Regions from separate parts of the Streptacidiphilus sp. MAP12-20 genome, predicted to be linked through region 2. Evidence: riboswitches for the same ligand, from Rfam matches in the RefSeq annotation. Region 2 holds a riboswitch; each other region holds the start of a gene.
The links. A riboswitch is a leader RNA that binds a small molecule or an ion and turns the genes downstream of it on or off. The one in region 2 is predicted to bind cyclic di-AMP.

Region 1 (7,842 bases), on a different contig from region 2:
GTTGCACTACGACGAGCCAGGAACCGGGAACGGCCGCCGCAGAGTCGGGCCGCAGGCCGTGCTGGACCAGGTCGCGCGCGGCAAGGCCGTGCAGGGGCGGCTGGCGCGCTGGCGGCTGCGTGAGTTCACCGTGCAGGGCATCTGGCAGACCTCGCTGACCGTCGCCTCCGCCAGGGACGGCCGCACCTGGGTGCAGTTGGACGCCGAGCAGCTGCCGGTGCGCGGCGAGGAGCCCGCGAAGGCCCCCGTCCCCGCGCTCGCGCGCGGGCTGCTGGACGTGCTGGACGCGGTCGAGGGCGAGCAGCCGGGCGCCGCCCGCGTGCACGGGCTGCCGAGCGTCATCGAGCGCCAGGACGTGGACGAGATCCTGGACGAGCTCTGCGACCCGGACCGCCGCCTGCCCATCGTGGTGGCGAGCACCCCCCTCCATACCGACTTCGACGACTGGCTCAACGACACCGTCGATCCGCTGCTGCGCAGCTGCAGCGGCCTCGCCGTCCTCTACGCGCTCGCGCCCGGCGCGGAGCGCAGCTTCAACGCGGCACTGGAACACCACCGGGTCTACGGTGGCGCGGTCCGCACCTACCTCCCCGGGCTCGACCCGGCGTGGGCGCCGGAGGCGGCCCGGCACCGGGTGATGTCGCGCTCCACGATCGAGGAGAACCTGCGGCGGGCCTCCGGTCTGCTGGCCTGGCTGCCGCGTCGGCTGGCTGTGCAGACGCCGTTGCCGGACCAACTGGTCGGGCTTCCGCTGCTCCGGCCCGAGGGCCTGCCGGAGGCGGACGCGATCCTGCCGGGCGGCCTGCTGGTCGACCACGAGGAGGAAGAGGCGCACGAGCAGCGTGCCCGCGCCGAGGAACTGCAGGAGGTCCGCCGCTGGCTCCGCGCCGCGGAGGAGCGCGAGTCGCAGCTGGCGGCGGAGTACGACGAGCAGTACAGCGAGCTGCGTGCGGTCCGGACGGAGCTGCGCTCACTCCACGGCCGGCCGGCGCGTCCGCAGGACGCGGAGCCAGGGACGTTCGCGGAGCTGCTGGACCGGCTGGGCGAGTTCCCGCTGCTGGAGTTCACCGGCGACGCCCGGCTGACCAAGGAGCTGGACGAACAGACCGACCACCCCACCTGGGTCCGGATGACCTGGGATGCGCTGCTGGCCCTGTCGGACTACGCGGAGGCGGCGAAGGCGGGCGCGTCGGGCGGCGACTTCCGCAGCTGGTGCGAGAACACGCCCCCTGACTGCCACCCGTTCCCACCGCGCAAGGTCATCCGCGGCGAGTCGCGGACGGTGAGCACCAACGCGAAGTGGAAGCGGGAACGCCTGCTTCCGGTGCCGACGGAGGTGGACCCCTCGGGCCGCGTCTTCATGGGCGCGCACCTGCGGATAGGCGGGGGCGGGACGGCGCCACGGCTTCACTATCACGACGATTGTTCGGGCACGGGCCGGGTTTATATCGGATATATCGGCCTGCATCTTCACAACACGCGCACAAATTGATTGACGGAGGTTCAGTTCAACGGCTCAGGTCCCCTCTTCGCTGGTTGCCGCGTCGGGATTGATCGGCGGGTTCGCCATCGCGCGAGCGACGAAGCGCAGGGAGCTGGGCGGCGTGGCGCTTGCCCTGGCGGGTGGGCTTGCGGCGCGTCAGTGGCGCGGCACGGCTGGGCCGAAGGCGGCGGCTGCGTTGAGCGGGCTCTACGTGGCCGCGTTCGCGGGCTCGCACCCTCTGGCGAAGAGGATCCGCGCCTGGCCCTCGGTCCTGACGGTGGCCACGGGAGTGGCGCTTGCCTCCTGGACTGTCGCCGACCGCAAGTAGTTGCACCATCAGGGGCGCGGGGAACTGCGCGAGCAACCACCCTGTGCGGATGGCCCTGCGCGTTGGGGACCATCCGCACGCCGGTGGCTTGTCGCGCAGTTCCTCGCGCCCCTAGCGTCCTGCCACTATCGCAATTGCCTAAAGCTCCAGGCCGTGGGCGGTGAGCCAGTCGGTGGGGTCGACCGGGTCGCCACCGGACGGGCGGACCTCGAGGTGGAGGTGGGGGCCGGTGGAGTTGCCGGTGGAGCCCACGCGGCCGATGGGCTGGCCGCCGGTCACGGAACCCGCGCCCACCGCGATCGCGGAGAGATGGCAGTACCAGATCTCCGTGCCGTCCGGCAGCGTCTCGATGACGCGGTAGCCGTAGGAGCCCGCCCAGCCCGCCGAGGTGACGACGCCCGCGCCCACGGCGCGGACCGGCGTGCCCGCCGGAGCCGCGAAGTCGAGGCCGGTGTGCAGGTGGGACCAGTAGGAGCCGGACTGGCCGTAGCCCGCGGTCGTGCTCGCGCCGGCGACCGGCAGGACCAGGCTCTCCGCCGCGCGGACCCGCTCGACCGCCGCGGCCTTCGCCGCTGCCGCCGTCGCGGCCTCGCGGCGGGCCGTCGACTCGGCGTCGGCGCGCTGGTGCGTCGCCTGCGCGCGGATGCGGTCGGCCAGGGCCGTGCCCGCGTCGGCGACCGGGGCGAACGACGAGGCCTGCTCGTCGACCAGGAGGGAGCCGGAGGGACCGCTGTGTTCGGGGCGGTCGGCCGCGACCGCCGGGCCCGCGAGGCCGATCACGCTGGTCGCACCGACGGCCATCGCCGCCAGGCCCAGCGCCGCGCCGCGCTGCCGGGGCAGGGCGGTCATCGGGTGCTGGCCCCCCAGTGTCTGAACTGCAGCCGGCTGGGCGACGGTCTCGACCGGGTATGACGCCATGACTGGCGTGCTCCTTTCCGTCCCTTCGCCGACCGGGTTAGCTGACGGGTTCGGAGAGGGAGGTCTCCTACGGCCGCGAGGCCGATGCACCCCAGGTACGTGGGTCCCCGGTTCCGTGAGGATTAGGCGATCCGCGCGACGTCGTCCGTCGGTCGAACGACAGAAGCCGCGCGTACTGTTATGGAAAGTTAATACTAAAGCCGTCTGAATCCAAGTGGTTCCTTAGGGGCAGTTGATGCGGCAGCGGCCAGGGCTGAAGCTTCGTCATCGAACGGCACCTTCCTGACCAGCACACCCACCGAGGACGCCAGCACCTTCTGGAGCAGGCTGTAGGCCAGGATCGGCAGCAGAACGGCAGGGTTGCCCGGCAGTCGCGTGGCCGCGACGACCGCGCCGGCGCTGCTGTTGTTCATCCCGGACGCGTAGGTCAGCGCGATCGCGTCCTCGCGGGCGACGCCGAGCCGACCGGCCATCACCCACCCGCTGAGGAACGAACCACCACACATCGCCGCCGCCGCAGCGACCACCAGCACCAGGAAGTCCGGATCGGGCCGCTCGACGACCTGTCGCAGCGCGCCGCAGGCGTTGGTGTAGCTGAGCAGGACCACCACCACCAGGTTGACCACCTTGACCAGTGGCAGCGCCGACTGAAGCCGGGCACCGAGCAGCCGCCCCGTCAGCAGGCCCGCCGCGCAGGGCAGCACGACGGCCAGCACCGCGAAGACGCTGCAGGCGTGCTCCGCGACCGCGTGCAGATCCGCCGCGTACGGGCCGGAGGCCAGGAACCCGCCCAGATGCAGCCCGAGCGGGATCGTGAGCGGAGAGAGCAGCGTGCTGCCGACGACCAGGCCCAGCGTCAGCGTCGCATTGCCCTCGCTGCCCTGGGCGAAGACCGTGGCCCCGGCGGCGACGGGCATGGCGCCGACCAGCGCGAGGCCGACGAGCAGGCTCTGCGCCTCGTGGACGTTGTGCCAGCCCTCGGCGGCGAGGGCGCCGACGCCGAGCAGCAGCGTCGGCAGCAGGGCGTTGGAGGCGATCCCGACCAGCAGGGCGCGGGGGTGCCGCAGCAGCGCCGGCAGGGCGTCGGCCTTGGCGGTCAGGCCGGCGTTGAACACCATCAGGGCGAGCAGGCCCGCCTGGAGCGGGAAGGCCGCCCCGGCGAGGTGCGCGAGCGTCACCGCGCGCAGGGCCTGGCCCGGCTCGGGCCAGCCTGCGGCGAGGACGTAGGCAAGCAGCATGATCCAGAGCAGCCGCCGTTGAACGGCGGCGGCCAGGGTCGCGAGAAGATTCATCGGACACCGCCTTGGTCGCCTCGTGTGCAGATGGCGGCATCACATCAGGTGCGTGTGCGGAATACCTCGCTGAACTGGGAAGATTCATGACTTCGAGTGGAATCGGTCATGATCGGGAAGCGGGATAGAGCCAGTCGACAAGTCGGCTTGTAATCGCATCGGCGGAGAGTGCGCGCGCGTTCGCGAAGCTGCCGTCCTGCGTGGTCGCCCGAACGCGGCCGTCGGGCTCCAGCACGACGAGTGCGGGGATCCCGCTGCGCTTCAGATCGATCCAGCGGGCGGCGAGGGCGCTGTTGCGGTCGTAGTGGCCGACGTCGACGGTGACCAGGTGGTAGTTCCTGGCGAGCACGAGCCAGGCCCCTGGCGTCACGGACCGCTGCGCGAGCACCTGGCAGTCGGTACACCAGTCCGCGCCGAACTCGACCAGCACGGGACGTCCGTCCTTGCGGGACGCGGCCTGCGCGGCGGCGACGGCGGCGGGCGCGTCGGCGCGCGGGTCGTATCCGGTGGGCACGGGCGCGGGCGTGACGCTGGGCAGCGCGACGAAGGGCCGCGCGTAGTGCGGAGCGAGCCCACCGGCCCGCCCGTTCACCTGCACGCAGGCTGCCAGCAGGCAGATCGGCAGCAGCCCCAGGAGCAACGCACGCAGCAGTGATCGCACGTAACCCAGTGCAACACCCGCAACGGAGGGGAGCCCGTTTCGACGCGCCGCCTGTTGCAACTCGCCAGGAGCGCGAGGAACTGCGCGACAAGCCACCCACGCAGGTGAGTCCCCGAACGATCAGTGCCATCCGCACAGGGTGGTTGCTCTCGCGCGCAGTTGATCAAGCAGAGCCCCGCGCCCCTGATAGTGCAACTACCCCAAGCTCAGATAGGCCAGGCTCCCGAGGCCCGCGACGAAGCAGTAGATCGCGAAGGGGGTCAGCGTCCTCGTCTCGAAGTACTTCGTCAGGAACCGCACCGCGATGTAGCCCGCCACGAACGCCGCCACCCCGCCGGCCAGGATCTGGCCGTGAATGCCGTGGCCCTGCGCGCCCGCCAGGGACGGCAGCTTCAGGATCGCCGCGCCGCCGATCGCCGGGGTGGCCAGGAGGAAGGCGAAGCGGGCCGAGTCCTCGTGGCGGAGGCCCTTGAAGATGCCCGCGCTCATCGTCACGCCGGAACGGCTGATGCCGGGCAGCAGGGCGAGGATCTGCGCCGCACCGATCACCAGCGCGCTGCCCCAGCCCAGCTTCACGATGCGGCGGTCCGACAGCACGTCGGGGTGCAGGTGCTCGTCACCCGGCATCGTCGCCGCGTCGTTCGCGCGGCGGCGGCCCGTGCCGCCGCGCTTGAGGCGCTCGGCGACGAAGAGGACGACGCCGTTGAGCGTCAGGAAGATCGCCGCCGGCACCGGCTTGCCCAGGTGCTCGCGGAAGAGCTTGTCCAGCGCGATGCCCGCGACGCCCACCGGGATCGTCGCGACGATCAGCAGCCAGGCCAGCTTCTGGTTCGCAGTCTCGATCCGCCGCTCGCGCACGGAGCTGAACAGCCCCTGCAGCACGCGGGCCCAGTCCCGCCAGAAGTAGACGACCAGCGCGGCGGCAGTCGCCAGGTGCAGGGCGATGAGCACGCTCAGGTAGGGGGACTCCGCAGCGGCGACGTTGAGGTCGTCCTTGTAGGGGGCGCCCAGCAGGGCCGGGAGCAGGATGCTGTGGCCCAGGCTGGAGACCGGGAACAGCTCGGTGACGCCCTGGATCAGGCCGACGCCGATCGCTTCGGGATAGGTGAGCACGGACGACATCGACGACCTTGGGCTGCTGGGAGGGACGAGGACGAGCCCGAAAGTACTACAAGCGTGTAGACGCCCATAGGCGATGTGACGGCTGTTCATACACCGGTCGCACGAAGTTCACCGACCATCTCCCGCCCGTCTTCCGAAGCCGCGGGCAGCGCCGAAAGGGGCGCCGAAGCGCCCCTTCGGGTCAGGGAGTTCACGCCGCTGCGGTCAGCTCCGTCACGCGCGGGGCCGAGCCGGCCACGACCGTCGACCGGGTCGGGACGGCGTTGTCCGCCGCCGTCGGGAGGACGCCGCGCAGGCGCCACGCCGCCGCCGTCACGGCCACGCAGCAGAGGCCGAGCGCGAGCAGGTAGACCGTCGAGAGGCCCGCGCCGACCAGCAGCACGCCCACCGCCGGGCCGAGCGCGATGGCGACCTGCTTCACCAGCGCGAACGCGGCGTTGTAGGTGCCGAGCAGCCGGGCCGGGGCCAGGTCGGCGACGATCGGGCCCAGGGTCGGCGCGAGCAGCGCCTCACCCGCGCCGAAGAGGACGTAGGTCATCATCATCGAGCCCACGGCCATGCCCGAGCCGCCGTGGAAGAGGCCCGCGACACCCGCGAAGATCCACGCGGCCAGCCAGACCAGGCCGGTCGCCGCGATCGCGGTGGTCCGGCGGCGACGCGAGGTCATTCGGACGACGAACATCTGCAGCACGACGATGGCGAAGGTGTTCGCCCCGAGGCCGAGGCCCAGCGCGGACGGGGAGATCCCGACGGTGCTCGTCGCGTAGGCGGCGACGCCGCTCTCGAACTGTCCGTAGCAGGCGAAGAAGATCAGCCCGGCCAGCACGCAGAGCTTGACCATCGCGCGGTCGCCCAGCAGCGTGCGGAAGTCCGAACGCCCCTTCGCAGCCGCCGCGTGCGAAGCCTCGGCCACCACGGCGACCTGCGCGGGCAGCTTCACCGAGCCGGTCACCGCCGCCAGCACCAGGAACATCACGGCCTCGATGCCGAACAGCAGTGTCAGGCTGCCCGGACGCGAGACGTCGACGATCTGGCCGCCGATCATCGCGCCGATGCCCATGCCCAGGTTGACCAGCGTGAACTGCAGCGCGAAGGCATGCGCCCTGGTCGCCCTGGTGGAGCAGCGCACCACCATCGTCGCCAGCGCCGGCTGGCAGGTGGTCACGCCGGCCCCGAAGAGGAAGGCGGCCAGCAGGATCGTCCACTCCGTCGTCGCCAGCCCGAAGGAGAGCGCGCCCAGCGCCGTCAGCACAGCGCCCGCGACCAGCACCGGGCGCGGTCCGTAGCGGTCGATGCCCCGGCCGCCGACCGGCAGCACGGCGAGCGCCGCGGCGGCGAACAGCGTGAAGACCAGCCAGGCGGTCATCGAGCCGAGCCCGCGCACCTGCTCCACGTACACGAACATGTACGGCAGCGTGAACCCGCTGCCGAAGGCGCTCAGCGCGTTGCCCACCTGGACGCGGCGCAGCGCCCCCCGCATCGTCAGCTCCCCAGTCGTCGTCATCTCGCGCACCGCCCTTCTCTCCTTCTCCAGCCCTCTGCGGCTGTCTGCTCTTCGTATCGAACGAAAGAGTACACTATTAAAGTCTTCGGTGGGAAACTTTTAATCCCGCAAGCCTTGAGCATGAGACACTGGGCCCATGACCGACCCGTCCCAGGAGCCGCCGCAAGAACTCGCGATCAGCGAGCAGGTCGCGGTGTACCAGCGCGAGTTCCCGAACGTGGATCCGCAGGTCGAGACGATCGTCTCGACGCTCAGCCGCCTGTCGCGGCGGATGTCCGTCGCCTACGGGCGACACCTCAACGACCTCGGCATCTCCTCCCCCGACTGGGAGGTGCTCAAGGCCCTGATCGTCGCGGGCGAGCCCTACCGGCTGGGCCCCGGCGAGCTGGCCAAGCGGATCGGGCTGACCCCGGCGGCGATGACACACCGGGTCGACCGGATGGCCGCGGCCGGGCTGGTGACCCGCAGCCGGGACGAGAGCAACCGGGTGCGCGTGAACATCGAGCTCACCGAGCTCGGCAGGGAGAAGTGGCT
Region 2 (7,842 bases):
GTGCAGTCGTCCGACGCCTGGTACCGGGTCGTCGGCAAGACCCCGCACACCTGGCCCGGCACCGCCTTGACCATGGCACACCGCTCCAGGTGCGCCAGATACGTCTGACGTAGGCCCAGTCTCGGGCCGCCGATCCACTGCACGGCGCGCACGGCACTGCCACGTCTGCGCAGCAGTTCCAGCGCGTGATCGAGGGTCGGGTCCCCGGTCGGCCGCGGGTTCACCACGGTGATCTGGTCCCCGTCCGGGACTATTCGTCCGGCCATGGCCAGCTCGACGAGCTGTGCTCCGGCCAGTCCGAGATCGAGCGTCTGTGGCTGCGCGGTGGTACCCGTGGCCGGGTCCAGAGCGAGCAACAGCAGCTCCTCGGGAATTGTTCTGCGGCTCCTGCCCATCCAAGCCTCCCCGCGTGGATGAACAACAGAGTGACGCCTCTCACACCCTGCTGTCGAGAGGGCCTTGAGAGTGACACGACTCCGTGATCTTTCGGAACCGTTCGGGTCCGGCGCCGCGTCTGGCCATGGAGCGGGTTCGCCCGGCGGAATCGCCGGTCAGCGGCCTGGCGAGCGGGATTGTCCCGGCGAGTGCAGGAGACTGGTGTGCGGTGCGCCCGGGAGACCGTGGTGCGCCGCGCTGTGACGCGCTGCCCTGGGCGGTCGCGAGCGGTCGTATGCATTCAGAGCAGGCTTGAGGAGGCTGGGTTACGTGGGTGAGTCCCCCGACAGGTCGAAGCGGACCGCGGGCGCGGAGCGGGAGGCGGAACGGGCGGGAGTCGACCCCGCGACCCCCGCCCCGGACATCGACCCGACCCCCGCCTCGGATATCGACGCGACCCCCGCCTCGGATATCGCGCCGCCGGACCACGAGGCCGGGGCGAGCCCGGAGGCTCAGGCGGACGAGTCCGGCGCGGAGGCGGCGGCTGACGCGCCTGCGGACCCGCCGACCCGCCCCCTGCGCATCGGCGACCTGGAGACCCCGCGCGAGCACCTTGCGGACGACGCGGACGACGCGGACGAGCCGGCGGGGCCTGCGGCCGCGGAGCGCGCTATCCGCGACCCTCGCCTCCCGGTCGACCGCGAGGACGACGACGCAGAGGCAGAGGCAGAGGCAGAGGCGGAAGCCGAACCGGAGACGGAAGCCGCGCTCGAGCCGAAGACGGACGTCGCGACCCGCACCTTGCGCGTCCCCCCGTTGGAACCGGCCCCGGCCTCCGCCCCGGCCCCGGTCGAGGACGAGACCGATTCCGACGCGGCCGCCGACGGAGACGACGGCGACAGCGACAGCGACGGCGATCGCCACGGCCCGTCCGCTCCCCCGAGCGACAACGCGGAGACGCGCGCCATGTCCGCGTTCCCGCCGGCGCGACCGGCGCCGCGCGGGCCTGCGGGATCGCCGGCGCCCGGATCGCCCGCCGGATCCTCGCCGTCCTCCTCATTGGCCGCGCAGCAGTCGTCCGCGCAGCAGTCCGGCGCGGCGCAGGCGCAGCCGCAGGGCGGCGTGCCCGCCGGGGCGACGGCCGTCGCGGACTCGCCGGAGACGACCGTCGAGGCCATGGACATCCTGGCCGGTCTCAGCTCCCGGCCGATGACCCCGGCCCGGATCGCGCTGCGCCGCGTCCGCCTCTGGGGCACGCTGCTGCTCGTGCTCGTGGTGGTCCTCGGCGCGGTGCAGCTGCTGCGCCCGCTGCCGGCGCCCAAGCTCACGATGACCGCCGCGTCGAGCTTCGCCTTCGACGGCGGGGCGCCGGGGCTCGACTGGCCGGTCAAGGGCCAGGCCGCCGTCGAGGTTCCCGGACTCGGGGTGATGGGCCACAGCGGCAGCGACAACCCGGTGCCGCTCGCGAGTGTCACCAAGGTCATGACGGCCTATCTCGTACTCCGCGACAAGCCGCTCAAGAAGGGCGAGCAGGGCCCGACCCTGACCGTCGACCAGCAGGCGGTGAACGACTACACCACCGGCACCGCCGGCGGCGAGTCGGTGATGAAGGTCTCGGCGGGCGAGAAGCTGACCGAGTATCAGGCGCTGCAGATGCTGCTGATCCCCTCGGCCAACAACATTGCTCGTCTGCTGGGCCGCTGGGACGCGGGCAGCCAGGACGCCTTCGTTCAGAAGATGCAGGCCACGGCCGCCGAGCTCGGCATGAGCAAGACCACGTACACGGACCCCAGCGGTCTGAACGGCACCACCAAGAGCACTGCCAACGACCAGCTCAGGCTGGCCAAGGCGGCCATGGCCGACCCGGTCTTCCGGGAGATCGTCGGCACCGCGTCCTTCACGCCGCCGGAGAACGGCCTGACCCAGAACAACAACGCTCTTCTGCTGAAGAACGGCGTCATCGGCGTCAAGACCGGCACCAGCAGTGCCGCGCTCGGCAACCTGATGTGGGCGGCGCAGCAGAAGGTCGGCGACACCACCGAGACCCTCTACGGCGTCGTGCTGAGCCAGCCTGCCGTCGGTGGGAACGGCGGCGGCTGGCTGCCGCAGGTGCTGGAGAAGAGCAAGAAGTTGATCGTCAGCGCCGAGGGTGCGCTGCAGTCGCACGTGCTCGCCAAGAAGGGCGACGTCGTCGGTTACGTGGACGACGGGCTCGGCGGCAGGACGCCCGTCGTGGCGACCCAGGACGTCTCCGTCGCCGGCTGGAGCGGGCTCTCGGTCGACGTCTCGCTGAAGCCGCAGGCGGGCGCGAGCCTCCCGCACAGCGCGGCGGCCGGGACGATCGTCGCCGACCTCGTCGTCGGCAGCGGAGCGAGCGCGCAGACGATTCCGGTGGCGCTGCAGTCGAACCTGAACGCGCCCGGGTTCGGCGAGAAGCTCACCCGGCTGGGGTGAGTGCGAGTGTGAGCATGATGACGGTGGCCGAAGCGTAGTCAAACGGACATATCAACTGAATGCCTTCAAAGCAGGGTGCTAATTCGGGCATTTCGCCTCCGCCTAGCTGTGAATCATGAAGTGACTACGTGACAGACGTCTCATCGGCGTCTTGGCGGCTTGAGGTTTCAGGCCGGACCTGCCTACGGTCGCCGTCATCCGCACTTAAGCGGAACTGACATCTCCGGAACGCCGAGTCCTGCCGCCGGTCATGTCAGACGTCACCCGACGCATTCACGGCAGGAGCGGGGGACCCAGGTAAGTCGCCGCGAGCTCAGCGCTCGCGGCTTGGGGTGAAGCCGTGACACAGCACGGCCGGGCAACTCCAGCCCGAACCCGACAGCTCACCTCGCAGGCGTGGGAGAGGACCCCACTTCATGCTGTCCAACGGCACTGGTCGCCACCGCGCGCCCAAAATCGCCCGCCGCACCTCGAAGCGCCTGCTCGCCACCGTCGGTCTGACCGGCGCCGGCATGGCCCTCCCGCTGGTCACCGCGACCGGCGCACACGCCGCCACCGTCTCCACCTGGGACGCCGTCGCCCAGTGCGAGAGCACCGGCAACTGGTCGATCAACACCGGCAACGGCTACTACGGCGGCCTCCAGTTCGACCAGTCCACCTGGGACGCCTACGGCGGCCAGCAGTACGCCTCCCGCGCCGACCTGGCCACCAAGGACCAGCAGATCGCCACCGCCGAGAAGGTCCTGGCCAGCCAGGGCCCGAGCGCCTGGCCCGTCTGCGGCCCGCAGGCCGGTCTGAGCCAGGGCGGCGGCTCGCCGCAGCTGAACACCTCCGGCTCGTCCAGCAGCTCTTCGAGCAGCGCGTCTTCCTCGAGCGCGTCTTCCTCGACGAGCGGCTCCTCCAGCAGCGACAGCGAGAGCTCGGACTCCGGCAGCTCCTCGGCCGCGAGCACCAGCACGCCGACCACCAGCACCCCGGCCGCCACCTCCGGCAGCTACACCGTGCAGGCCGGCGACTGGCTGTCCACCATCGCGCAGAAGGAGAAGGTCTCCGGTGGCTGGCAGCGTCTGTACCAGCTGAACAAGTCGACCCTGACCTCGGGTCCCGACTGGATCTACCCGGGCCAGCACCTGGTCCTCGGCGGCAGCGCCTCCTCGGCGTCCACCTCCTCCAGCTCCTCGGACACGGCGACCCAGTCCTCGTCGTCCGACAGCTCGGCGTCCAACGGCTCGTCGAGCACCGCCACCACGGCGACCAACGCCTCGTCGACGACGTCCAGCGCCAGCAGCTCCGGCATCGGCGCCGCGATCTCCTTCGCGGAGTCGCACGTCGGCGACTCCTACGTCTACGGCGGTACCGGCCCGAACACGTGGGACTGCTCCGGTCTGGTCCAGGCCGCCTACCAGCAGGCCGGCGTCTCGCTCCCGCGCACCAGCGAGGAGCAGGCCGCGGCCACCACCCGCGTCTCGCTCGACCAGCTGCAGCCGGGCGACCTGCTGTTCTGGTCCAACGACGGCACCGCCGCCGGCACTTACCACGTCGCGATCTACGTCGGCGCGGGCAAGTTCGTCGAGGCCGCCAACCCGAGCTCCGGCGTCAAGTGGGAGACCATCAGCAACTACACCCCGGACTTCGCGGGTCGCGTCGCCTGATGATCACCCCGGTCGACCGCTGATCGGCCGCTGATCGACCGCTTTACGAACGGGTTCTCTCCCCCTCACACACCCGGGGTACCGGACAACTTGTCCTGGTACTCCGGGTGTCGTGTCAGCCAGGCCTTGATGAACGGGCAGGTCGCCTTGACCTTGATGCCCCGGCCGATCCCGTCCTCGATCGCGGCGCGCGCCAGCAGCCCGCCGATGCCCAGACCCTCATAGGCGGGGCCGACGACGGTGTGCTGGTAGATGACGCGCTCGTCGTCGCGTACGTAGGAGGCGAAGCCGACGAGATCGCCCTCGATGCGCGCCTCGAAACGCTGCGCCTCGGGCACGTCGGCGACTGTGACCTCGGCCTCGGTCTCGCTCGTGCTCATCCTCGCCGCCTCCTCGCATGGCGTCCGCAGGCTCGTGCTTCGCCCACGCCTGTCTGACGAGTGTCCGTCACCCTGTCGGTTTTCGTGCGAACGGACACGCGTCCGCGCCGGACTCACTCCCGCCACCCGATGCGCTCGTGCGAGCCGTCGCAGAACGGCTTGTTCCCACTGGCCCCGCAACGGCACAGCGCCGCCCGCACCTCTCGCGCAGTGCCCCACGGCCCGTCGACCCGCAGGTCCCCACGGACCAGCAGCGGCCCGTCGGTGCTGGGGGTGATCACGGTCGGCCGCTCGGGCTGCTCGGCCGGACCGTCGGTCAGCACGTAGTGCAGCGCGCCGGTCGGGCAGCGGCGTACGACCTCGGCGATGTGCTCGGGGTCGGCGTTCGCCAGCTGGATCCACGGACGGGCCGCCGGATCGAACACCTCCGGAGCGCCGCGCACGCAGGCCTCGGTGTGCCGGCAGCGGCGGGCGTCGAAGCTCACCTCCACTCCGGGAGCGCGGTAGATCTTCACCCGGTCGCCGGGTGGCCATTCGTCGAACTCGCTCATGCCTCCATGGTGCGTCCGCGGCTCTGATCACGCGGCCTCACCACAGGTCGCCGTCGCGCCAGTCGCAGGTGAGCTCACCGGTCCGCTCCAGGGCGGCGGCGCTGCCCGGCAGGACGAACAGGCAGTCGTCGGCGTCCTCGGTCCTGACGATCCCGGCGGGTGTCAGCGCTGAGGTGGGGCCCTGCCAGCGCTGCCAGCCGCGTGAGGCATAGAACGCCATCGCCTCGTCGGTCGAGGCGAGCGCCCCGAAGTCGTAGGCACGCGCGATCACCCGCTCCAGTGGGGCCATCGCCGCTGCTCCGTACCCACGCCCGCGCAGCCGCGCCTCGACGCCGACGCCCTCCACGTACCCGACCCGCCAGGCCCGGCCGCCGTGCAGCAGCCGCCGCTGCACCACTGACGCGTGCGCGACGACGAGCCCGTCCTCGCGGACCAGCGCGTGCACGCCGCCGAGGGAGTGCTCCCAGTCGTCCTCGGCCATGTCGTCGAAGACCCGGTAGAGCAGTGCCCGTGCGTCCGCGAGGTCGGCGGCGTCCAGCTCGGCGGTGTGCGCGACGCGTACGTCGATGCGATCGGCCATGGAGTCAGCCTGCCACCTCGGGCGCGGCCCCGACCGGAAACCTGATCACTGCCCTGCCGCCCAGCCGCTACACTGGCGACGGTGCCGGACCCTGTCGGGCACCCATGCCTCATTAGCTCAGGGGATAGAGCACGGCTCTCCTAAAGCCGGTGTCGCAGGTTCGAATCCTGCATGGGGCACAGCAAAACGGACAAGGTGGGCACGGAATGTGCCCACCTTTCTTCATGCCTCGAAGGCATAAGCACAGGTCACGTTTGGCTGTGCTCAGGTCGGGAAGCCTGGGGGACCGGGGCCGGACCTGCACGTGATGTAGCGTCCGAACGTGATCGAAATGGACGCTCGTTTTCTTGGTATCGCAGATCTGGTCGAAGCCCCGTCCGTGGCGGTCGTGGTCGACGTCATGCGTGCCTTCACCGTGGCTGCCTGGGCCTTTGCCCAGGGGGCCGAAAAGATCGTTCTCGCTGAGTCGTTGGACGACGCTCTGGCGCTCAAGGCTCGTCACCCGGCGTGGGTGGCGCTCAAGGACGGGCCGCCCGCGCCCGGGTTCGACATGGTCAACTCGCCGGGCCTGCTGCGGTCTGTTGACCTTGGCGGACGGACCGTTGTGCAGAAGACCACGGCGGGGACGGTCGGCGCCCTTGCGGTCAAGGAGGCGTCGCTGGTGCTGTGCGCCGGCTTCGTAGTGGCGGAGGCAACGGCTCGGGTCTTGCGGACGCGCAGGAGTGACAGTGTCACGTTCGTGGTCACTGGCGAGGACGGGCAGGCCGATGAAGATCTGGCGTGCGCTCAGTACATCGCTCGGAGAGCCACCGAGGCTGCTGGGACGGATGCTGCCGTGTTCCTTCGCCGCGCTGCCGAGTCGCGCGCCGCGGCCGAGTTGGCGGAGGGGGTGCGTCAAGGAGTCCATCCTGATGACGTCGCGCTCTGTCTTGAGCTCGACAGGTTTCCCTTTGCCATGGTGGCGACCTTGGAAGACGCGCTCATGGTCCTGCGTCCGTGTGCCGTGCCTTCACCGGCCGAGGCCGACGAAGCCTCGACGCCGGCCCCTACACCTTCGACTGGCAGGTCCTGCGGACCCTCGACGACAGCCAGTTGCTCATGGTGATGACCGCACCCCGGGCAGCCCCAGCCTGCGCAACCTCGGTGTCGAACCCAGTCGCAGTTGACGTGGCCCGATCGCGGCTCAGCCGACCTCGTGGTCGCGGGCGGTGGCGAGTTCGCGGACCGCGTCGGCGACCGAGTGGAAGTCCTTGCTGAGGATGTGCGAGTGGTTGCTGGCGACCTTCTTGCTGATCTGGATCGTCGGGTTGCCGTCGAGCATCCGGCCCAGCTCGGTCCGCATGTCCTCCATCTCCTTCTCGGTCGCGCCCAGGTTGCCGCCGGTGCCGATGATGTACCGGGTCGGCGCGGTCACATCGGCGAAGACCGGGGCGAGGGCGCGGGCCGAGCAGAGGTCGATGAGTTCGAGGTTGATCTCGGCGTGCTGCGCGGTACTCATCCGGGCGGCGAGGCCGAGCGGGCGCAGCAGCGGGAACAGCGGGCTCAGCTTGCGGAACAGGTTCCGGACCTGCTCGCGGGTGGCGTCGTCGATCTCTACCGTCGGCATCGCGCCGTCGACGGACACCACCGCCGCGACGCGGTCGGGGTAACGGGCGGCCCAGTGCATCGCGATCAGGCCGCCGTAGGACCAGCCGACCAGGATCGGCCGCTCCACGCCCCGCGCCTTGAGGACGGCATCGAGGTCGCGGACGCACGCCTCGAAGGAGTAGTCGGAGGCGCGCTGCGACTTGCCGCGGGCGCGCTCGTCGTAGGTGATGTGGCGGTAGTCGCCGCCGAGGTCGGCGATGAGG
Region 3 (7,842 bases), on a different contig from region 2:
CGTCGTCAAGCCGACGGAGGGCCAGATCGACGATCTGATCCATGAGATCAGGCTGCGCACCGAGAAGGACGAGCGCGTCCTGGTCACCACGCTGACCAAGAAGATGTCCGAGGATCTGACGGACTACATGCTGGAGCTCGGCATCCGGGTCCGGTACCTGCACAGCGATGTCGACACGCTGCGCCGGATCGAACTGCTGCGCCAGCTGCGCGCCGGCGACTACGACGTGCTGATCGGCATCAACCTGCTGCGCGAGGGCCTCGACCTGCCCGAGGTCTCCCTCGTCGCGATCCTCGACGCCGACAAGGAGGGCTTCCTCCGGTCGCCCACCTCGCTGATCCAGACGATCGGCCGCGCCGCCCGTAACGTCTCCGGCCAGGTCCACATGTACGCCGACCGGATCACCCCGGCGATGGACCGCGCCATCTCCGAGACCAACCGCCGCCGTGAGATCCAGCAGGCCTACAACGCCGAGCACGGGATCGACCCGCAGCCGCTGCGCAAGAAGATCGGCGACATCCTCGACTCCCTCGCCCGCGAGGACATGGACACCGCCGAGCTGCTCAGCACGGGCTACCGCCAGTCCGGCACGGGCGGCGGCAAGGGCCAGAAGGCACCGGTCCCGGCCCTCGGCGCGAAGGCAGCGGCAGCGGCCGGCAAGAAGGGTGCCAAGAGCCTGCCTGCGGCCGAGCTGGCCGATCTCATCGGCGAACTGACGGACCGAATGCACGCCGCTGCGGCTGAGCTGCAGTTCGAAGTCGCGGCCCGGCTGCGCGACGAGGTCAACGAGCTCAAGAAGGAGTTGCGCCAGATGCGCGAAGCGGGCATCGCCTGACCGGATGGCCCGCTGATCGGCCCCGGCGGGTCCGTGCTGATCCGTTCCCACGCGACCCCCAGGTCGTAAGGTTCAAGCCTAGGGATGAGAGGCCGCGGCGGCCGACGCCGCGGATCGATTCGGGGAGGGCCGAGCCATGTCGGTGAGCTTGAGCAAGGGGCAGAGTGTCAGCCTGGATAAGGCGGCGGGCGGCGGCTCGCTGACGGTGGTCCGGATGGGCCTCGGGTGGCAGGCCGCGCCCCGCCGCGGGCTCTTCGGGATGCGCCGCCGCGAGATCGATCTGGACGCCTCGGCCGTCCTCTACGCGGGCGGCTCGCTGGCGGATGTCGTCTTCTTCCAGCACCTGGTCAGCAACGACGGCTCGGTCCGCCACACCGGCGACAACCTGGTCGGCGGCAGCGGCGGCGAGGACGACGAGTCGATCATGGTGGATCTGCACCGGGTTCCGAAGAAGATCACCCAGATCGTCTTCACCGTGAACTCGTACAACGGCCAGAGCTTCCAGGAGGTCCAGCGGGCCCACTGCCGCCTGGTCGACGAGATCAAGGGCCAGGAGCTGGCCCGCTACACGCTCGACGGCGGCGGCGCCCACACCGGCCAGGTCATGGCCAAGGTCTACCGGGACGCGAACGATGGTTGGCAGATGGCCGCGATCGGCGTGCCGGCGCAGGGGAGGACCTTCCAGGACATGCTTCCGGTGATCGAGCAGAGCCTGTGAGATAGCCCTCAATCGTAGGGAGAATGTTTGGTTGCGGTCATTCAATCTGCCTAACCTGCGCAGGTCCGCTCCCATCGACGGACCCCAGCGTCGGGACGCCGAATCCTGCCCCTCGCCGCCGGGTCTACGAACACCACGGGCCGGAGCGGGGGAACCAGGTGCACGCTGCCTCGCCATGTCGCGAGGCTTGGGGTGAAGCCGCGTCCGCGCGGCCGGGCTACTCTCACGGCCCGAATCCGACAGCTCACCTCGCAGGCGTCGGAGAGGCGCCATGCATCCCACCCTGTCGACCCCTGCCCGCATACTCACGTTCGGCGCCGTGCCGGCCCTGCTTCTCGGCGCGGCTTTCGTGCCGCAGGCCCAGGCGAGCACCCCGCGCGTCAGCGAGACCGGCCTGTCCGCCACTGTCAGCGGCAAGACCGCCACCGCGACCGTCAAGGTCAGCGCGACCTCCTGCGTGACCGTGCGCAGCCTCGGTGTGGCCGTCCGCGACGCGGCCGGCAACAACCTGGACTTCCCGCAGTGGCGCAGCAACGCGCGGATCTGCCCCTCCGGCCTGACCTTCCACGCGGGCACGCGGACCTTCGCCCCCGGCCACTACACGATGATGGGCGCCTACCTCGACGCCAGCGGCTGGCACAACCTGACCGCGAAGACGCTGACCATCGGCTCCAGCTCGACCCCGACCCCGGCCCCGAAGCCCACGCCGACCCCCACGCCGACGCCGAAGCCCACGCCGACTCCGGTGCCCGCCCCGAGCGGTGGCAGCGCGATCCCGGCCGGCGTCGCCTCCTCCACCACCCCGATCTGGTCCGACGAGTTCAACGGTCCGATCAACTGGGGCCAGCGCTGGGTCGGCGACAGCTCCTCCTCCTACCAGTACGGCAACCACAACCCCAACGACAACAAGCTCGACTGGCTGGACACCAACGACGTCACCGTCGCGAACGGCGTGGCCACCTTCACGGCCCAGCCCAGCTCGCACACGCTGGAGAACGGCAAGCAGGCGTGGACGACCGGCATGCTGACGACCGAGGGCTCCAAGGAGGGCTTCCAGGTCAAGACCGGCGACTACGTCGAGGCCCGGATGAAGCTCCCCACCGGTGTGGGCGCCTGGCCGGCCCTGTGGACGTGGAAGAACGGCAACGGTGAGATCGACTCCTTCGAGTACCACCCGGACAACCCGAACCTGCTGGAGCTCACCAACCACGTCACCTCCGGCTCGAACTACTTCACCGACGCGAACGCGGTGAAGCCGGGCCAGTGGGTCACCATCGGCACCAAGTACGGCGCCAACTCGGTCGACTGGTACGTCAACGGAGTCAAGGTCTACTCGGACGGCAACGGCGTGGGCGCGAACTGGTCTGCCTACCTGATCCTCAACCTGTCGCTCTCGGCCGGCCAGTACCACGCGGCCCCCAGCGGCAGCACGCCGATCACCTTCTCGGCCGACTACATTCGCGTCTACCACTGAGCATCTCTCGGCCTTTGCCTCCCCTTTGCTGTCTTGTTAGCCTGGCAAGGCAAGCGGAGGGGAGTACTCCCTAGAACGACGTCCTCGTCAACACGGCGGTGCCCAGCACCGCCCGGTGGCGTCGGCCCTGCCAGGCAGGGCGGAGGAGACCTCCGGCAGACAGTTGTGCCTGCCGGAGGAGCAGCCGTTCATGGACGCGTCCGTGGCCATGTGGGCCACCACCATCGCCGTACTCGCCGTACTCATCGCCGCCGATTTCTTCATCGGCGGCCGCAAACCCCATGAGGTCTCGCTGCGCGAGGCCGGTCTCTGGACCGTGGTCTGGGTCGTGCTGGCGCTGCTCTTCGGCGGCTTCCTCTGGTGGCACTCGGGCGGCGGCCCGGCGGCGGAGTTCTTCGCCGGGTACATCACCGAGAAGTCGCTCAGCGTCGACAACCTCTTCGTCTTCGTGCTGATCATGGGGAAGTTCGCCGTCCCGCCCGCGTATCAGCAGCGGGTGCTCACGGTGGGCGTGCTGATCGCCCTGGTGTTGCGGGCGATCTTCATCGCGGCGGGTGCGGCCGTCATCGCGAGCTTCTCCTGGATCTTCTTCCTCTTCGGCGCTTTCCTGATCTGGACCGCCTGGAAGCTGATCAAGGAGGCGCGGGCCGATCACGCCGACGACGCCGCCGAGGAGTTCGAGGAGAATGGCTTCCTCAAGGCCGTCGAGCGGCGCTTCCCGGCGACCGAGGGGTATCGGGGCACCAAGCTGCTCGTCGTCGAGAACGGCAAGCGTCTGATCACCCCGATGCTGGTGGTGATGCTGGCGATCGGCAGCACGGACGTGCTCTTCGCGATGGACTCGATCCCCGCGATCTTCGGGCTGACGCAGGATCCGTACATCGTCTTTACCGCGAACGCCTTCGCGCTGATGGGCCTGCGCCAGCTCTACTTCCTGATCGGCGGCCTGCTCAAGAAGCTGGTCCACCTCTCCTACGGGCTCTCGGTGATCCTCGGCTTCATCGGCGTGAAGCTGCTGCTGCACGCCCTGCACGAGGCCGGCGCGCACTGGGCGCCGGAGATCGGCATCCCGTTCTCGCTGGCCTTCATCGTGGTGGTGCTGGCCGTCACGACGATCACGTCGCTGCGGGCCTCGCGTCGGCAGGAGACTCCGCAGCAGGCGCAGCAGGCTGCGGGACGGCTGCCGTGACGGTCGAGGCGGGCTTCCGCCCCGGGATCGCGAGCGTCAGCAGCGCGGCGAGCAGGGCCACCCCGCCGCCGATCACGAAGCCGACCCGGAAGCCGTGGGCGGAGGGCAGCGTGACCGGTCCCAACCGGATGGTCAGGTGCGAGAGCACCACGCCCATCACGGCGGCGGAGGTGGAGGTGCCGATGCTGCGCATCAGGGTGTTGAGGCCGTTGGCGGCGGCGGTCTCGGACGGCGGCACCGCCGACATGATCAGCGCGGGCATCGCCGCGTAGGCGAAGGCGATGCCCGCCCCGATCACGCTGGAGAAGAGCAGCACGCCCCAGACGTGGTGCATCAGCGGAAGCGCCAGGCCGTAGCCGAGGGCGATCACCAGCGCGCCGGTGAGCAGCGAGGCCTTCGGGCCGCGCGCCGCCGAGAGCCGGGCCGAGAGCGGCGAGACGGCCATCATGACCAGTCCGGAGGGGGCGACGACGAGACCGGCCGCCACCATGGACCGGCCGAGCCCGTAACCGGTCGCCTTCGGCAGCTCCAGCAGTTGCGGCACGATCAGCGACATCGCGTACATCGCGAAGCCGACCACGATCGAGGCGACGTTGGTGAGCAGCACCTGACGCCGCATCGTCGTGCGCAGGTCCACGAGCGGCGCGGGCCGCCGCAGTTCCCACCAGGCCCAGACGGCCAGTACGGCGGCGGCCGCCGCGAACATCCCGAGCGTGGTCCCGCTGCCCCAACCCCAGTCGCCGCCCTTGGAGATCCCGAGCAGCAGGCAGAGCAGGCCGGCCGAGAGACCGGCCGCGCCGATCACGTCGAAGCTCCCTCCGGCGCGCAGCGGTGACTCGGGCACGACGGCGACCACCAGCACCGCGACGGCCGCGCCGAGAGCGCCGGAGGTCCAGAAGAGCATGTGCCAGTCGCTGTGCTGAGCGATGGTCGCCGCCGCGGGCAGTCCGAGCGCGCCGCCGATGCCGAGTGAGGAGCTCATCAGTGCCATCGCCGAGCCGAGCTTCTCGGGTGGCAGCTCGTCGCGCATCACGCTGATCCCGAGCGGGACGACGGCCATGCCGCAGCCCTGCAGCGCGCGACCGACGATCATCGAAGCGAGCGAGCTGCCGAGCGCGCTCACCAGCGAACCGGCGACCAGCAGGAGCAGACTCGCCACGAGCATGCGGCGCTTGCCGAACATGTCGCCGAGCCGCCCGAGCACGGGCGTGGCGACTGCGGCGGCGAGCAGGGTCGCGGTGATGGCCCAGGAGGTGTTCGCGGCGCTGCTGTGCAGCAGGTGCGGCAGATTGGGGATCAGCGGGACGATCAGCGTCTGCATCAGCGAGACGACGATGCCGGCGCAGGCGAGGACGCCGATGATCGCTCCGCCGGGGCGCCGGGGCGGGGCGGTCACGGGGTGAGGGGGTGTGCTCGTCATCGGCGCTCCTGGCAGGCGGGGCGGGACAGCTATGTATCGTGCACAGTATGTGTACCGTACATAGATGGGTTCTGGCGATACCCTGCTGCCGGACCGAGACGGGAGGCTGTGCGGTGCACGAGGAGCTGCCGCAGATCGAACGCGAGTTGATGCTGCTCGGGCGGCACGCGGCGATGGCCGCACTTCGGCGCGACCAGCCGGAGGACCGCCTCGAACGCAGCGCGTACACGCTGCTGACGCGGCTGCGGACGCAGGGGCCGATGTCGATCGGCCAGCTCGCGGAGGCCTTCGGCCTGGACGCCTCGACGGTGAACCGTCAGACGGCGGCGCTGCTCCGCGCCGGCCTGGCCGAGCGCATCCCCGACCCCGACGGCGGCGTCGCCCGCAAGCTCCGCGTGACGGCGGAGGGAGTGCGCCGCTTGGAGCTTGACCGCGACTGGGCGATTGCCGGGCTGGCCCGGGTCCTCACCGACTGGACCGACGCGGAGGTCGCCGAGCTGTCGCGGGTCCTGACCCGCCTGAACACCAGCATCGAACACACCGAAGCCCGCCCCTGGCCTCGCCTTTAGGGGCGCGAGGCTCTGCTGAAATGCGGCTCCGCCGCGTGGGCGCGACAAGCCACCGACGTGCGGATGGTCCTCAATGTTCAGGGCCATTCGCACAGGGTGGTTTCTCGCGCAGTTCCTCGCGCCCCCAGAGGTCCCCTCAGTGCGAGAGTGCTTCGAGCTCCGCTGCCGGGACGATGCCCGCAACCCTCGGCGGCTCCGCAGGTTCAAGCAGGCGACTCGGCACGCCGTCCACGCCGACCGGCACATCGCCGTCGAGCGTGATGCGACGGACCAGGCGGGGGTGGTCGCCGTAGTCGTTGACGGCGTAGTGCTGGGTCGCGCGGTTGTCCCAGATCGCCACGTCGCCCACCTGCCAGGACCAGCGGACCGTGTTCTCCGGCTTCTCGACGAAGCGCTGAAGCAGCGCGATCAGCTCGCGGCTGTCGTCGCTCGCGAAGCCGACCAGGCTCTGCGTGAACGCGCCCAGCAGGATCGTCTTCTCGCCGGTCACCGGGTGGACCCGGACCACCGGATGCTCCGTCTTGAACGCCGTCGACACGAACACCTGCCGGAACAGGTCCGCCACCTCGCGGTTCTCCGCGAGCTCGGGGCGCAGCCCCAGCCGCGCCGCGTAGTCGAAGTCGTTCGTGTGGACCGCACGCAACTGCTCTGCGAAGACCTTCAGCGCCGCAGGCATCGCGCGGTACGCCGCCGCCGTGTTCGCCCACATCGTCTCGCCGCCGTAGGGCGGGAGCTCGACGGCGCGGAGGATGGACGCGGCCGGGTACGCGGGGACGAAGGTGACGTCGGTGTGCCAGTTGTTGGCGCGCACGCCCTTCGTGGCGTCCAGTTCGAAGACGTAGCGGCCGTCCGCGGCCGGCACCGTCGGGTGGCCGACCGGGTGGCCGAGCAGGCGCGCGAACGCCTCGTGGCTCGCGTCGTCGAGGTGGTGCTGGCCACGGAAGAAGAGCACCTTGTGCGCGTGCAGCGCGGCACGGACCTGCTCGACGGTCGTCCGCGGCAGCTCGCCGTCCAGCTTGAGGCCGTGCACGACCGCGCCGATGCGGCCGGTGATCCGGGTGAGTTCCAGTGCTGTCGGTGCGCTCGGTGCTGTCGCCACTGCGGCTCCTCTCAGGGTCTCCATCGGGTAGGTCGCGTTCGGTAGAACGCGTTCCAGTCCCATCGTGGACCGGTTCTGTTGCAGCGTCATGGCCCTTGCATGAAGCAACTTCCAGCGGGCTTTCGGCGAGTATGGACGCATGAGCGACAAGGAAGAAGGCTCGCGGCCGACCAAACGGACCGGTCGGAGGCCGGGCGGCGCGGACACCCGAGGGGCCGTGCTGGAGGCGGCGCGCACGGAGTTCGCGGCGCGCGGGTACGAGAAGGCCAGCATGCGCGGGATCGCCCGCCTCGCGGGCGTCGATGCGGCGCTGCTGCACCACTACTTCGGCAGCAAGGAGCAACTCTTCCTCGCCGCACTGGACTTCCCCGTAGAGCCGGCCACCGTGGTCGGGCTGATCCTGGCCGGTGACCGCGCCGAGGTGGGGGAGCGGACGGCGCGCTTCGTGCTGACGATGTGGGAGCAGCCCGAGGTGCGTGACCGGCTGCTCGCCGTGCTGCGCACGGTTGTCGGCAGCGAGCAGATCGCCGAGCTGCTG

Region 1: it holds a riboswitch for cyclic di-AMP, as region 2 does, so the genes downstream of both, ABIA32_RS18895 (M23 family metallopeptidase) here and ABIA32_RS25675 (transglycosylase family protein) in region 2, are expected to answer to the same signal.
Region 3: it holds a riboswitch for cyclic di-AMP, as region 2 does, so the genes downstream of both, ABIA32_RS14830 (family 16 glycosylhydrolase) here and ABIA32_RS25675 (transglycosylase family protein) in region 2, are expected to answer to the same signal.

Annotation. Positions count from the first base shown of each region.
Region 1 is NZ_JBGCCK010000013.1:17,722-25,563, forward strand. Features, by position in the region: gene ABIA32_RS18885 (hypothetical protein) at 1-1,492, shown strand, start outside; gene ABIA32_RS18890 (hypothetical protein) at 1,533-1,811, shown strand; gene ABIA32_RS18895 (M23 family metallopeptidase) at 1,950-2,729, opposite strand; cyclic di-AMP (ydaO/yuaA leader) riboswitch at 2,742-2,868, opposite strand; gene ABIA32_RS18900 (bile acid:sodium symporter family protein) at 2,924-4,021, opposite strand; gene ABIA32_RS18905 (thioredoxin family protein) at 4,128-4,682, opposite strand; gene ABIA32_RS18910 (undecaprenyl-diphosphate phosphatase) at 4,878-5,804, opposite strand; gene ABIA32_RS18915 (MFS transporter) at 5,995-7,308, opposite strand; gene ABIA32_RS18920 (MarR family winged helix-turn-helix transcriptional regulator) at 7,445-7,842, shown strand, end outside.
Region 2 is NZ_JBGCCK010000021.1:56,378-64,219, reverse strand. Features, by position in the region: gene ABIA32_RS25685 (GPP34 family phosphoprotein) at 1-395, opposite strand, end outside; gene ABIA32_RS25680 (D-alanyl-D-alanine carboxypeptidase family protein) at 706-2,829, shown strand; cyclic di-AMP (ydaO/yuaA leader) riboswitch at 3,085-3,239, shown strand; gene ABIA32_RS25675 (transglycosylase family protein) at 3,246-4,481, shown strand; gene ABIA32_RS25670 (GNAT family N-acetyltransferase) at 4,547-4,861, opposite strand; gene ABIA32_RS25665 ((4Fe-4S)-binding protein) at 4,975-5,412, opposite strand; gene ABIA32_RS25660 (GNAT family N-acetyltransferase) at 5,450-5,992, opposite strand; tRNA gene ABIA32_RS25655 (tRNA-Arg) at 6,099-6,171, shown strand; gene ABIA32_RS25650 (2-phosphosulfolactate phosphatase) at 6,324-7,097, shown strand; gene ABIA32_RS25645 (alpha/beta fold hydrolase) at 7,176-7,842, opposite strand, start outside.
Region 3 is NZ_JBGCCK010000009.1:201,484-209,325, forward strand. Features, by position in the region: gene uvrB (excinuclease ABC subunit UvrB) at 1-835, shown strand, start outside; gene ABIA32_RS14825 (TerD family protein) at 972-1,553, shown strand; cyclic di-AMP (ydaO/yuaA leader) riboswitch at 1,640-1,826, shown strand; gene ABIA32_RS14830 (family 16 glycosylhydrolase) at 1,825-3,027, shown strand; gene ABIA32_RS14835 (TerC family protein) at 3,218-4,216, shown strand; gene ABIA32_RS14840 (MFS transporter) at 4,143-5,636, opposite strand; gene ABIA32_RS14845 (MarR family winged helix-turn-helix transcriptional regulator) at 5,786-6,205, shown strand; gene ABIA32_RS14850 (TauD/TfdA dioxygenase family protein) at 6,342-7,304, opposite strand; gene ABIA32_RS14855 (TetR family transcriptional regulator) at 7,444-7,842, shown strand, end outside.